Linked DNA regions of Thiorhodovibrio frisius. The protein of the gene in region 1 binds, or shares a complex with, the protein of each later gene. Links are inferred from orthologs where the notes say so. Each region holds a gene or a part of one and is shown on either strand. Other genes may lie near its edges. The genes, in order: mnmG and mnmE.

Evidence for each region.
Region 2: the proteins of mnmG (region 1) and mnmE are in contact, whole or in part, in a solved structure (PDB 9HIP), measured with the Escherichia coli proteins. The link is inferred for Thiorhodovibrio frisius from one-to-one orthologs.

Annotation. Positions count from the first base shown.
Region 1 is NZ_CP121471.1:628,503-637,162, reverse strand. What follows is about bases 2,307-5,259. They hold mnmG (tRNA uridine-5-carboxymethylaminomethyl(34) synthesis enzyme MnmG), read left to right. Parts: upstream 2,307-2,777; coding sequence 2,778-4,742; downstream 4,743-5,259. Other genes in these bases: rsmG (16S rRNA (guanine(527)-N(7))-methyltransferase RsmG), read left to right, coding at 4,754-5,259; Thiofri_RS03250 (hypothetical protein), read left to right, coding at 2,307-2,589. In the rest of the region: Thiofri_RS03255 (cupin domain-containing protein), read left to right, coding at 1-298; more of Thiofri_RS03250, read left to right, coding at 631-2,306; more of rsmG, read left to right, coding at 5,260-5,407; Thiofri_RS03235 (ParA family protein), read left to right, coding at 5,400-6,188; Thiofri_RS03230 (ParB/RepB/Spo0J family partition protein), read left to right, coding at 6,206-7,120; Thiofri_RS03225 (DUF262 domain-containing protein), read left to right, coding at 7,306-8,660. UniProt on the Escherichia coli protein: NAD-binding protein involved in the addition of a carboxymethylaminomethyl (cmnm) group at the wobble position (U34) of certain tRNAs, forming tRNA-cmnm(5)s(2)U34.
Region 2 is NZ_CP121471.1:5,410,634-5,416,578, reverse strand. The notes cover bases 1,703-4,674. They hold mnmE (tRNA uridine-5-carboxymethylaminomethyl(34) synthesis GTPase MnmE), read left to right. Parts: upstream 1,703-2,474; coding sequence 2,475-3,875; downstream 3,876-4,674. Other genes in these bases: Thiofri_RS24585 (hypothetical protein), read right to left, coding at 4,525-4,674; mobA (molybdenum cofactor guanylyltransferase MobA), read right to left, coding at 3,878-4,507; yidC (membrane protein insertase YidC), read left to right, coding at 1,703-2,423. Outside these bases: rnpA (ribonuclease P protein component), read left to right, coding at 105-506; membrane protein insertion efficiency factor YidD, read left to right, coding at 512-736; more of yidC, read left to right, coding at 729-1,702; more of Thiofri_RS24585, read right to left, coding at 4,675-5,945. UniProt on the Escherichia coli protein: Exhibits a very high intrinsic GTPase hydrolysis rate. Involved in the addition of a carboxymethylaminomethyl (cmnm) group at the wobble position (U34) of certain tRNAs, forming tRNA-cmnm(5)s(2)U34.

The DNA.
Region 1 (8,660 bases):
GCCTTGGAACCGCAGCGATGATCCAGCGTTGTCCATCGCTCGTGCCACCGTGCCCGTGGGCGTAACCACAAGAGTACATTGGCTTGAGCGGACCACCGAACGCTATCTGATTCTCTCGGGCCAGGGCCTTGCCCGCATTGGCGAGCTGCCGGAGACCCAAGTCCAGCCCGGCGATGTGATCCATATTCCGCCCGGTTGTCCGCAGAGCATCCAGAACACAGGCTCGGTCCCGCTGGTCTTTCTCGCCATTTGCACCCCCAGATTTGAGCCGGCGGTCTACCACCAGTGCGACGACTGACTGCTCGGCCCACTCCTTAAGGTACCAATCGCAAGCTGATTGTCGGTATAAAATCAGGCCCTTTGAACTCTGGTCGGATTTTGGCACGCGCAGAGCCCAGTGCGCATGCGCCATCTGCATTCGCCAGAAGCGTGACCCACCTCACAGGCAAGGCCCCGGTCCTGGGATAGACTCGCTAGTAAGAGCCTGCGCAACAAAAGCCGGAAGCTTGGCGTGAGAATGCCAGTTAATAAGACTGTTCATCGGGATGCCACGGAGGCCGCATTGCTCGCTTTTTGCAAAATCTAGCCCCGTGCCTTCCCGGGGCCAGTTAACACCAGTAGGAGGCCGTCGTGCTCTTTGCCGAAAACACTGCTGCCGCCTCCCCCTCCGAGCGCGACCTGCTCGCCGGTTTGCGCGAAGGGCTTGAGACGCCGAGCCAATGGCGTGCCACCCGCATGCTGCGCCCGACCTCCCTGCGGCTGATCAAGGGCGGGCGCCCACTGGACGAAGCCCTTCCCGAATTGTTGTCCGAACTCCAAGGTGCCAATCGCACCCGGATCAGCGCCTCACAGCGTTTGCAGGAAGCAGAATCCCTGGGCGCGCTGCTGTGGTCCGAGGCCGCCCTGCTGCTTGAACAACAAACCCGCGACCGCCGTGGCTTGCCCGAACGCCCGGCCCAGGCCAGCCAGCTCGATCAACTCAAAGGCTGCATGACCGAGTTGGTCAGAGCCTATCAGCTGGCGCTGGCCGATGCCTACGCCAGCCCGCAAGCCCGCAACAACCAGCAGCCGCTGCAGCTCGGTGCCCTGCGCATTCTTGAGTGGACCTGGCGCGAGATGGAACTCTACCGCCTGCGCTATCAACCCCTGCCCGGCGCCTCCTGGCAGCGCGCCAATCGGGTGTTTTTTGCCCTGCTGGCGTCCAGGACCCCGGATAACCCGCAACCTGCCTGCAACGCACCCGACTTCCTGACCGACGCCGATGGCCGCGCCACCCGCGCGGGGCTGTATCTGAACCTTCAGCTCCAAGGGCTGTTCGACCAGTTCAGCTGGCCCAAGACCACCCAGAATTTCATCGCCCGTTACTGTGCACTGGTGCCGGATGCCGCGCGGCTCGGTATCGCCCTACCGTCCACGGCCTGCCAGCGCTTCCTCCATGCCGATCTCAATGGCCCACCCCAGCCCGCTGCAGCAGACAAGGGTAGCCTAACGCTCGACTACAGCGGCCTCGCCGAGGCAATCCGCAGCGATCACCAAGCCTTTTTCCGCCGCGACCCCGCCGGCACGCGCACCCCCGAGCGCTTGCGCGGCCTGCCGCCCGCCGCGCGTCGCCCGAGCATCCGGCTGCTCTCGCGCGATATGGACAACAGCGCGCCAGAACAGCTCCCAGAGCAACCGCTAAACCAGCCCGAGACCTTGTATCTCAGCGCTGGCATGACCACCATCCGCGCCCTGCTGCATCAAGTGTTCTCGCGCTTTCCGCACTCGACATCGCCCAGCTCACAGCCAAGGGCCAGGCACGACCCCTTGCGCCAACCCAGCAACCTGCGCACCGATGGCGACCCCTGGCAGTTGGTTCACCAGAGCGCGCGCCTGTGGCGCATTCAAAATCCCGGCGCCCAGACCAGCACCGCGCTCAGCGTCGGCACCCTGGTGGCCTTCGGCAGCGGCAAATCCGGCATGGCCCGCCCACATCTCGGGCGCGTCGCACGCATGCTGCGCAGCGCTGGAGTCCTGCAGATCGACGTGCAGGAACTTGCCTGTTTCGCCGTGCCCGCTTCGGTGCGCACAGTCACCACTGCCCTGATTGAGGCCCACTCGAGTGAGGCCGTCACCTCCAGCGCCTTACCACCGACTAGCAAGCCCAGCGACACCACCACCCAGCGCGACACTGACCACGCGCAGGCCCCCAGTCTCACGCCCAGCTTGGCATCCAGCCCCAAAGAAGATCCGCACGCGGACAGCGACCAGACGGCGCAGACCGGCAAGCAGACGGCGCGCGCGCTGCTGATCTACGATCAGGACTTCGGCTGGGGCCTGCTGACGGCACCCCAACCCGGTCTGCACGAAGGGGATGCCATCGCCATCCGCACCGGTCGCCATGAGATCAGTTCGCGCCTGCGCAGCATTCGCGACGCCGGCCAGGACTTTTTGTTATTCCAGATCAACCCGAATGATCCACGCTTGGGCGTGCCGACCTACCCACGCGCCCACAAAGCCCGCCGCCGAGCCGCCGCCCATCGACTGACCGCCAACCCTCTGGATGCGCCCATCCGGAGCGATTCCTCCCCCCGCCCGCCGATTTTCTGAAGTTGCGAGAGGAACGAATCAGAGCACAGCCAGCATCGCCCGGCTGTGCTTGATCATCAAAGCGGTTCAGACTCGCGTGCATTCGGCGCTTTCCAGCTTCAGCCTGTCTGGCGGCACGTCCAAAGCGCGCCAGACGCGCGCATGGTAATCTGAGCTGGCAGACATCTGCCATCCAGACCGGAACATCCATGCGGGCAATTCAAGACTATGACGTCATTATCATCGGCGGCGGCCACGCCGGCACCGAAGCCGCGCTGGCTGCGGCCAGGCTTGGCGCGCGCACTCTGCTGCTGACGCACAATATCGAGACCCTCGGGCAGATGAGCTGCAACCCGGCCATTGGTGGTATTGGCAAGGGACATCTGGTCAAAGAAATCGACGCCCTCGGCGGGCTGATGGCGCGCGCAGCCGATGCTGCCGGCATTCAGTTCCGTATTCTCAACAGCCGCAAGGGGCCGGCGGTGCGCGCCACCCGCGCTCAGGCTGACCGCACGCTCTATAAGGCCGCCGTGCGCCGCGCGCTAGAGCAGCAACAGGGGCTGGACTTGTTTCAGCAGGCAGCGGACGATCTGCTGCTCGATGGCGATGGCGCTCGGGTCGCGGGCGTGCGTACCCAAATGGGGCTCGAGTTTCGCGCGCGCACTGTGGTGCTGACCGCCGGCACCTTTCTTGGCGGGCGCATTCACATCGGGCTGTCAAATTATCGCGGCGGGCGTGCCGGCGATCCGCCCGCGCTGGCGCTGGCCGAGCGCCTGCGCGCGCTGCCGCTGCGGGTGGAGCGGCTGAAAACCGGCACCCCGCCGCGCATCGCCGCACGCAGCATTGACTTCAGCCAGCTCGCCGAGCAACCCGGTGACACACCAGTGCCGGTGTTTTCTTATCTCGGCTCGCCGGCTGATCATCCGCGCCAACTCAGCTGCCACATTGCACGCACCACCGAGCGCACGCACGAGATCATCCGCGCCGGCATCTCGCGCTCGCCCCTATTCAGCGGCGTGATCGAAGGCATCGGACCACGCTACTGCCCGTCGATCGAGGACAAAGTCTTTCGTTTTGCGGACAAGGCCTCGCACCAGATTTTCGTCGAGCCCGAAGGGCTGGACACCGATGAAATCTACCCCAACGGCATCTCCACCAGCCTGCCCTACGATGTGCAAGAGGCGCTGGTGCGCTCCATCCCGGGCTTCGAGCAGGCCCACATCACCCGCCCCGGTTATGCCATCGAGTACGACTTCTTCGACCCGCGCGACCTGCTGCCCTCGCTCGAGACCAAGCCCATCGGCGGCCTGTTCTTTGCCGGTCAGATCAATGGCACCACTGGTTATGAAGAAGCCGCCGCTCAGGGGCTGCTGGCCGGGCTTAACGCCGCGCGCCAGGTACGCGGGCTCGAGCCCTGGTTTCCGCGCCGCGATCAGGCCTATTTGGGCGTAATGATCGATGATTTAATCACGCGCGGCACCAATGAGCCCTATCGCATGTTCACCAGCCGCGCCGAGTACCGGCTGCAACTGCGCGAGGACAATGCCGACTTGCGCCTGACCGAGATCGGTCGCGAACTGGGTCTGGTGGATGATGCGCGCTGGCAGGCATTCGAGACCAAACGCGAGGCCATCGCCTGCGAGCAACAGCGCCTGCGCGAGACCTGGGTGCGCCCCGGCAGCGCCGCTGCGCAAGCGCTCGCCGAACATCTCGGCGAGCCACCGAAACGCGAGGCACGCGCGCTTGAACTGCTCGCCCGCCCCCAGCTCGACTATGCCCGCCTGATCGCCATCACTGGCATCGGCCCCGGCGTGGCAGATCCCACCGTGGCCGAGCAGATTGAGATCCAGGCCAAGTATGCCGGCTATCTCGAGCGCCAACGCGCAGAGGTCGAGCGCCAGCAGGCACAGGAGCACCAGCCGCTGCCGCTGGATTTCGACTTCGACCGGGTGCGCGGGCTCTCGGCCGAAGTGCTGGAAAAACTCAAAGCAACGCGCCCGACCACCCTGGGCCAGGCAGCGCGTATTCCGGGTGTCACGCCAGCGGCCGTGTCTTTGCTGCTGATTCACTTAAAGCGCATCCAGTCGATCGGTCGCGCGGTTGGACAGACGGACAAAGCTGCGGACAAACAGCCGGTCGATGCTGCCCCGCCCGTCGCGCGTCAAAGCGCCTGATGCTTGCCTCCATGCGCCAGCCCCTGCGCGAACGCCTCGATCAGGGCTGCGCGCGCCTCGGCAGCCCCGTCGCCGACCTGAGCGATGCCCAGCGCAACGCCCTGCTCAACTACATCGATCTGCTCGTGCACTGGAACAGCCGTTTTAACCTGACAGCCGTGCGCGATCCGCTCGAAATGATCGGCCGCCATCTGCTCGACAGTCTGGCTGCAATCGCAGCCTTTGATGCCTCCCCGGTGCTGGACCTAGGCACGGGTGCCGGTCTGCCGGGTATTGCGCTCGCCATCGCGCGCCCGGAACTGCAATTTGTCCTGCTCGATAGCGTCGGCAAAAAGACCCGTTTTGTGCGCCAGGCAGCCGCCAGTCTGGAGCTTGGCAATGTCAAAGTGGTGCAGGCGCGCTTCGAGTCATACCAGCCGGTGGAAAAATTCGCTACCATAACGGCTCGTGCGCTGGCGCCGCTCGACGCCCTCTGGTCCGGCAGCACCCATTTGCGCCAGCCGGGCGCCACGCTGCTCGCTTACAAGGGCCACCGACCTGATGAGGAAATGGCCGCACTGACCGCAGCCGGCATTGGCGTGACAGCGCAAAGGCTCGAGGTGCCTTTCGTCACTGGCGAGCGCCATTTGATTCGCATCTACAGCAATCCTGACACCTATGGCTAGAATCATCGCGATCGCTAACCAAAAAGGCGGCGTGGGTAAAACCACCACTGCCGTAAATCTGGCCGCCTCGCTGGCGTCGCTCAAAAGCCGCGTGCTGCTGATCGACATGGACCCGCAGGGCAATGCCACCATGGGCTGCGGGGTGGACAAAAACAGCCTGGAACGCACCGGCTGCGATCTGCTGCTGAACGACGCTGACTTCAATGCCTGCCGGGTCAGGGTCGAGGAACCCGCCCCCGGTTTCGACCTGCTGCCGTCGAATGGCGACATGACCGCCGCCGAGGTCGGCCTGATGAACACCGAGCAGCGCGAACGCAGCCTGTCCGAGGTCATCAGCGCGATCACGGGCGAGTACGACCAGATCCTGATCGACTGCCCGCCCTCGCTCAATATGCTCACCATCAACGCCCTGGTCGCCGCCAACGGCGTGCTGATTCCAATCCAGTGCGAATACTATGCGCTTGAGGGGCTTTCAGCCTTGCTCGACACCATTCGCCAAATTCAGGAAAGCCGCAATCCGGGGTTGGCCGTCGAGGGCATTCTGCGCACCATGCACGACCCGCGCAACAACCTGGCCAATCAGGTCTCCACCCAGTTGATCGAGCACTTCAGCACCCAAGTCTATACCACCATAATCCCGCGCAATGTTCGCCTGGCCGAGGCACCCAGCCACGGCTTGCCGGTGCTTCTCTATGATGCAAGCTCGCGCGGATCCATCGCTTACCAGGCCCTGGCCGGTGAGATACTTGGCCGTGCCGAGCGGGCACCGGCCGTGACCTGAGTGCACCAAAGCTAACAATGAGCACGAAACGCAAAGGACTTGGCCGCGGCCTGGACGCACTGCTTGGCAGCGGCGCAAGCAGCGGCAGCAGCGAATCCAACAGCGGGGCGCCCGACCCGGCGCACGAATCCCCAACCACCGCCCGTCCCGATGAGGTCATCACCGAACTCGGCGTCGAGCGCATCCGCCGCGGGCGCTATCAGCCGCGGCGCGAGTTCAACCCCGAGAGTCTGAGCGAACTGGCCGATTCCATTGCCGCCCAGGGCGTGTTGCAGCCGATTGTGGTTCGCAGCCTTGATGACGGCAATTACGAGATCATCGCCGGCGAACGGCGCTGGCGCGCAACCCAGCAGGCCGGTTTGGCCAAAATACCGGTCGTGGTGCGCGAGGTCGACGAAAAAACTGCACTCGCCATCGCCCTGATCGAGAACATCCAGCGCGATGACCTCCATCCGCTCGAGGAAGCCAGCGCCCTGCATCGCCTTGCAGAAGAATTCAGCCTCACCCACCAGCAGGTGGCCGAGGCCGTAGGCAAGTCCCGCACCACGGTCACCAACCTGCTGCGTCTGCTCGAATTGGAACCCGACACCAAGAGTTATCTGGATCAGCGCCAACTCGAAATGGGCCACGCCCGCGCCCTGCTCGGCCTAAAGGGGCGCAATCAGTGCGACGCCGCGCGCGAGGTGGTGAATCGCGGCCTGTCGGTGCGCGAAACCGAAAAACTGGTGCGCCGCTGGCAAAACGAAGAAACCGACGACGCCCAAAAAGAAAAACCCCAACTCGATCCCAACATTCGCAGCCTGCAAGACGACCTCGCCAACCGCCTCGGCGCCCGCGTTGCGATCAAACACGGCGGCAGCGGCGCCGGCAAGCTGGTGATCGCCTACAACAATTTAGACGAGCTCGACGGGATTTTGGCGCATATTCAGTAACTTTTTTACTAGACCCGACGATTCGCTTCGCATCATGACCCGAGACAGGCGCCGTATGAGGTGTACTCGGTAAACTCACTGATTGAGCGAGTAAAATATTTTTACTATTCAGTAGCCTGAAATATTTGATGTAATTTAGAAACTGCAAATTGATAATTTACTCAGTATAAAACAAGGGAAAGAGTATGAGTGAGACGAATCCGATTCAAAGTGTTTCAGAGCTAATTCGTAAGAACTATTTCATCCCGGCATATCAGCGCGGCTACCGATGGACAGAACAACAGATCATCGATTTGCTTGAAGATATTCATTGTTTCACCCCGAGAGATATCGCTGATAGCAATGACAAAACCTGGTACTGCCTTCAGCCTGTGGTTGCCCGTGAAGTTCGCCGCACCGTAAAAGAAGCTGATAAAGAAGAATTTGAAAAATCATTTTACGAATTGATTGACGGCCAGCAGCGTATCACAACGATTTTTTTGATTACTCATTACATAAACGAAGTAATCCGTGGGAAATTAAAAGAACCGGAACCGTTAATTGAGTATGAAACCCGTATTGCGAGCCCCGACTTTCTTCGTTCTCTGACTATTGATGAACAGGATTTAAATACTGAGCACTCAAACATTGATTTATCCCACATGGCATCTGCTTATAGGACCATTCATGAATGGGTAACAGCAGGAAATAAAAAGAAAGAATTTAAGCAGGATCACTTTATTAATGTGTTCTTAAATTGTACAAAAGTAATCTGGTACGAACCAGTTGTTCAAGGTGATGGGCTTGATGACTCCATTGAAATTTTCACCAGATTGAACATAGGTAAAATACCGTTGACAGATGCAGAACTGATCAAGGCAATATTTATCAAACAGTCAAATTTCTCTTTGTCCGAAATTAAAGAGGATGATAAGCGAAAGCAGTTTGAAATCGGCCTTGAGTGGGATCGAATCGAAAGCGAACTTCATGAATCATCATTTTGGTCATTCCTGACGCCCACTTCATACTCACCTGAAACCCGCATTGACCTTCTCTTTGGACTGCTTACTGATACATTAAATGAAAATGCGAACTATAGCATTTTTCGCGTTTTTGAAAAGAAGTATGAGATGACATCTGCTGAAGATGTTCGTTTAACATGGCGCAAAGTGACAGATACTTTTGAGACCTTGACGGAATGGTATCAATCACGGGAACTGTACCACAAAATTGGTTTTCTAATTGAAGCTGGCACGCCGATTAAGGAGATTTTTGAGAAAGCCGAAAACAGCAAGAAATCTGAATTTGTCAGAAAGTTGAATAACCTGATAAAGAACTATATCCCTGAAGATTTTGATGCTCTTAGCTACAACAAAGACCGCAAACACATTAAAAATTTACTTCTCCTTCACAATATTCAGACCTTGCTGAACAATAGCGAGGAAACTTCACGTTTCCCGTTTGAGCGCTACAAAGAAAACAAAAATGGATGGGATGTTGAGCATATTCACTCACAGACTGATCAGGAATCTTTCCCTCAAAGGGAAAAAGACCAGCGTGA
Region 2 (5,945 bases), 4.8 Mb from region 1 along the record:
GTGGACCCAGCGCTCATGGTACAGGCAACGCCGCCCCCAGCCTTTGGCTCCGAGCTGGAACTGCACCTGGCACCTCGTTTTGCGCTTTAAGTGTTGGCATCTCCATGCAGCTGGACGACCGTTCGCAGAGATTTACCAGAGGCCATCGGCTACTAAAATCCGCCCAATTCGGTCGCGTTTTTGGCAATGGTATTCGCACCAGTGACGCACTTTTCACAGTGATTGGAGCGAATACCGCGTCGCCCGATCAGGCGGAGTTTTCGCCGTGCCGATTAGGCCTGGCTATTTCGCGCAAAGCAGCACCGCGAGCAGTGGACAGAAACCGAATTAAGCGCATCATTCGCGAATCATTTCGCCTGGCACGGCACCAATGGACAGACAGCAGCATCGATTTTGTGGTAATCGCCAGGCCACCGACGGCTCGCAACCAAAACCCGGTGCTCTTTCGGTCTCTCGCGCACCATTGGGACAGACTTTGCCAGGACTCGCGTCTCGCACGCTTGTGAGTCTAATGCGCGCATTGATACGCGCCTACCAACTTTTTCTCAGCCCGGTGATTGGCTCACATTGCCGCTATCACCCGACTTGCTCGGAGTACGCGCGCCAGGCGCTGGCACTCCATGGTCCGGTTTTGGGCCTTGGTTTTGCCCTCTGGCGCATCCTGCGCTGTCAGCCCTGGGGCTCCAGCGGATTTGACCCAGTTCCCGAAAAAAAACGAGATATCCCTAATGGATAACATCCGCTTGATATTGATTCTCGCGCTGGGTGGCGTGCTTTTCATGATCTACTCTGCCTGGGTTGAGGACTATGGCAGCCCGGTGCCGAGCGCAGCGACCGCCACTAGTGCGGCACAACAAGCTTCGACCCCCAGTACGGATGTGGTCAGTCCTCCGTTGCCGGAGAGTGCGGCGGCCTTGCCTTCGGCGCCAGATTTTGCGGATCAGTCTCCGAGCGATGCGAAGACGTCGCGCCTGACACCAGTCAGGGTGGAAACCGACGTGTTGTGGGCGGACATATCCCCACGCGGTGGCACGCTCGAAAATCTGTGGCTGCTTGATTATTCCGTTACCGCCGAGAACCCCGAGGAGAAATTTCAACTTCTCAAGGCCCAGCCGCCCAATATGTTTATTGTGCAATCTGGTATTTCTGGGAAGCCTGAGTCTGAGTTCCCAACGCCAGAGGCGATTTATACCCCGCAAGCCAGCAGTTACCAACTCAACTCTAACGAAAATAAGCTAGAGGCGATCTTCCGCTGGGAGGGTCCCAATGGCATTGAGGTGACCAAAACCTATCATTTCACACGGGGAAAATATTTGGTTGAGGTCACCCAAGAGATTGTCAATGGCACCGGCGAGCCGGTGACCCTGCGTGCCTATCAACTCCTCAAGCGCACCGAGTTGAATGATCCTAATAAGCCGAAGTTCGTCGCCACCTATACTGGCGGAGTTTATTACGGGCCTGAAGTCAAGTACAAAAAGGAAGACTTCAAGGAGATGATGAAACAGCCGCTGGATGTGGAAATTACCGGTGGCTGGGTTGCCATGATCCAACATTATTTTATGGCGGCATGGATTCCGCCGGAGAGCTTGCCTCAGACCTTTTACACCTTGGTGCTTGAAAAAGACAGCGCCGATCCGCGCTATCTTATTGGTCAGTACTCAAGTCCCATCGCGCTCGGTGACGGCGAGCGTCATACCTATAGTGATGAACTCTTTGTCGGACCCAAGCTGGCGGACCGCCTGGAAAAGATTGCTCCGGGATTGCAGCTCGCTGTCGACTATGGTTGGTTGACCATTCTGGCTGAGCCTATCCATTGGCTGTTATCGCAGATTGACAGGTTAGTTGGCAATTGGGGCTGGTCCATCATTATCCTCACTATCCTGATCAAGCTGGCTTTCTACAAACTCTCTGAAACCAGCTATAAATCCATGGCCCACATGCGCAAGCTCACCCCGCGCATGAAGGCGTTGAAGGATCGCTATGGTGATGACAAGGAACGCCTAAACCAGGCCATGATGGAGTTGTACAAGAAAGAAAAAATCAACCCACTTGGTGGTTGCCTGCCTATTTTGGTTCAGATTCCAGTTTTTATTGCACTCTACTGGGTTCTGCTTGAGAGTGTGGAGCTGCGCCACGCGCCCTTTATTTTATGGTTAGACAACCTGACCTCGCCTGACCCCTACTATATTCTGCCGTTGATCATGGGTGTTTCCATGTTCGTGCAGCAGAAGCTCAATCCGCCGCCACCAGACCCAATGCAGGAAAAGATCATGATGTCCCTGCCAGTGGTCTTCACTGTGTTCTTTTCCTTCTTCCCGTCTGGTTTGGTGCTGTATTGGACGGTGAATAACCTGTTGTCAATCGCACAGCAGTGGTACATCACGCGAAAAATCGAACAGCAGGAACACCGCAAGGGCGCCTGATGGGCCGATTCAATACCGGCATCGAGGCTGCTCTGCGGCTGTTCTGATTCGATGCATGCCAGCGAGCCTGATACCATTGCGGCTGTTGCCACTGCAACGGGCCGTGGTGGTATCGGCGTTGTGCGCGTATCCGGTGCGCGGGTGGAATCGATCGCCGAAGCACTGATTGGCAAAACCCTGCCGCCGCGCCAGGCCATGCTGGCAAGCTTTCGTGATGCAGGCGGGGAGACTATCGATCAAGGGATAGCGGTATTTTTTCGACCGCCTGCCTCCTATACCGGAGAGGCGGTGCTGGAACTCCAAGCGCATGGCGCTCCCGTGGTACTCGATCTCCTGCTCGCGCGCGTAATAGAGCTAGGCGCCCGGCTCGCCAGGCCAGGGGAATTCACTGAACGCGCTTTTCTTAACGCCAAGCTCGATTTGACCCAGGCTGAGGCGGTGGCCGACCTCATTGCCAGCACCAACCAACGCCAGGCGCGCCTGGCGAGGCAGACATTGGAGGGGGCGCTCGGCGAGCAGGTCGCCGGGTTGCAGTCGCGGCTGACCAGGCAACGGGTTTTGATCGAGGCTGAACTCGATTTTTCCGATGAGGATATCGACCCGAGCGAGCTCCATGCCGTGGCGGGAGACAAGCCAGCAACAACCGCCCCTGCAATGGTTCAAGGCATTGAACAACTGTGCCAGGATATCGATCAGCTTCTTGGGCTCTGTCACCAGGGCGAGCGTATTCGCGATGGACTCAGAGTGGTCATTGCCGGCCCGCCTAATGCGGGTAAATCGAGCCTGCTAAATCAGCTTGTCGGACGGGATACGGCCATTGTTACCACCACACCGGGAACAACGCGGGATCTGATACGCAGTGAGGTGAATCTTGATGGCATGCCACTGCATCTGGTTGACACGGCAGGAATTCGCGATAGCACGGATCTAGTGGAACAGGAAGGCATACGCCGTGCTCGGGAGCAAATCGCATCCTCCGATCTGGTCCTCTGGCTTTACGATGCTGCCGATGGGGAGCGACCAACCTCTGGGGATTTGCAGGAGTTGGCCGGTAGTTCGCCAGTGACGGTGGTCAGAAATAAAATTGACCTGATTGGCGAGACGCCCGGTTGTTTTGCACTCAAGGGGGCTTTGGCGCCTTCATCGGAACTTCGCATCTGTGCAAAGAGTGGCGAGGGGTTGGATGATCTGAAGACCCATTTAAAGGAGTGTGCGGGATTCCAGTCTGGAGTTGAAGGCGCTTTTCTTGCCCGGCGACGGCATTTGGTCGCCCTGCAACAAACGCAGGGGCACCTGAGACAGGCGCAACGCAGTCTTGCAAGTGGACAAGGTTCCGAGATTTTGGCCGAGGATTTGCGCCAAGCTCAGCGGACTCTGGGCGAATTAACCGGGGAATTTAGTTCCGAGGATTTGCTTGGAGAGATTTTTTCCACCTTCTGCATCGGTAAGTAGTGCTAGGGCTTATGACTACCGACAGAGAATCCATCTGCTGCTTCAGCCACAGCAGCCGGTGCGCAGAAGTCCTTTAAATGGTTGAGGTTGCTAAAGGCCAGCGGGATGTCGGAGAAATCCGCCATGATCGGGCGATGGCGGCGCAGCCAGCCACCTAGGGAACGCTCTCCGGAGGCCAGGTAGCTGCGTAAATCTCCCAGCAGGGAGCGTGCCATAAGGGCATGGGCGAACTGTGCTTGTTTGCCATCATGGGCGAGCGCGACCGATGCGCGTTCAGGCTCAAGTGCGCCGGCAAGTCTCTGTGCCAAATCCAGTGGGAGGAGCGGGCCGTCGCACGGCACTGTCATCATCCAGCGGGTGTTTGCGTATTCAAGGCCTTGGCAGAGACCGGCAAGGGGCCCTTGATAGTCGGCAAGGGTGTCTGTAATCACGGGCCAACCATAAGCCTGGTATTGGTCCAGGTGGCGATTGGCACTGATGAGAACCAATCCCACCTGGGGTGCGAGACGTTCGAGCACCCAGGCGATTAGTGCGCGGCCCTGGTAGTGCATCAGTCCCTTGTCCTGGCCATGGACGCGGCGGCCACGCCCACCAGCAAGGATCAAGGCGGTGATGTCGGACTTTGGGATCAATCCGGGCTTGCGTCAGCCTAAGGGACCCGCGTGACTGGCATCATTTCGGTGTCACAGGCGCCGCCGACACGAACGCGTTTGTCGCTTGGCGGTGCCTTGCAGCTCTCCCCGCGATCCTGAATGCGGCAGTTGAGTGCCAGTGGTTTGCCTGCGCTAAGCCAGCTGGGGATTGTCCGATAGCGCTTGATATTGCTAAAGCTGCACGATGGCGATACGCCGTAGGCTGTGCAGCTGTGGCCGGATTTCAAACTTACTTTGCGGGCGTCGACGATAAAGCCGGGATAGTTATCGAGAATGTGCAACTGATCGCCATCTGGCGTGTGGTCAAAGCGAAACTCCTTGAAGGTGTAACCGCCGCCGACCCGCTTGCCGACTTCAATTCTGGTGTTGGCAATCAGTGCGAATTGGCCGTTGTTTTCCGCGACTGCGCCGCTCATGTATTCAATGCGGTCTTTTTGTGGGAAGCATTTTTGCATGGCCGGTGGATGGTAATAATGGCGTAGCTCGGTGAGATCTCCCGCTGGCGTATCGGGAAAGACTTGGGTGAGCTGTTGATCGCCGCCGTAAAGGATGCGCTCGGCATCGCCGACTGTCTGGTGGTGCATGCTCTGAATGCGCTGGTAGTAGTCGCGGTTGGCAAGATCATCGCGTAAATAGCAGGCGGTCAGTCCGGAAATCTGGGTGAGAAATGCATCCCAAATGTTGTACTGCGAGGGATCGGAAGCGACGCCCTGAAAATCGCCAGGAAATCGACAGCCTTGGCCCTTGAGGCATTGCCCGATCGCACGATTGCGAATCGACAGGACCACGACATCGCGCTCGCAGGCGCCGTAGGCGTTACAGCCGCGGTCGAGGTGGCCCTCGTAAATGGCGGTGCGCATGCTGTAGTCGAGATGTTTTGCGCGGGTGAGTGCCTGCTTGTCTGCGCTACTGCTTTTGTGGGCGATGAAATCGTCCCAGGCGCGGGCTAGTCGTTCGCGACGGCCAAGCAGGCTATTATTGACACCAGCGCACTCTTGGGAATTATGAAACTCACGGACCAGAGCCTCGAGGTCGGACTCCCCATTGCTCTTGGTTTGACTCGCAGATGCCCTGGCACCGCTGCGCGGAGGATCGAAAAAGGGCGCCTTCGTTAGCGCATAGAGCTTACGCACGTTCATCACATGGCGAACATCTGCTCCGCAATGGTGATTCTCAACTCGCAGCGACGCCTGCCGCGCCAGTGCCTGCTCGAATTTGGCAGTCGCATCAGGCCCGGCCTTGGCCGAATCGACCACGATCTTGAACCCAACATAGGGTGTTCCACTGGCATCAGTCAGAGCCTTGCCGTTGCGCACCACCAGACAGGGGATGACCGAGCTGCCCTGGGTGAGATACCCGGCAACGGCTCCAGGACCTGAGGCGCCGATTTGGTAATAAGGAATACGCAGTGCCCCGT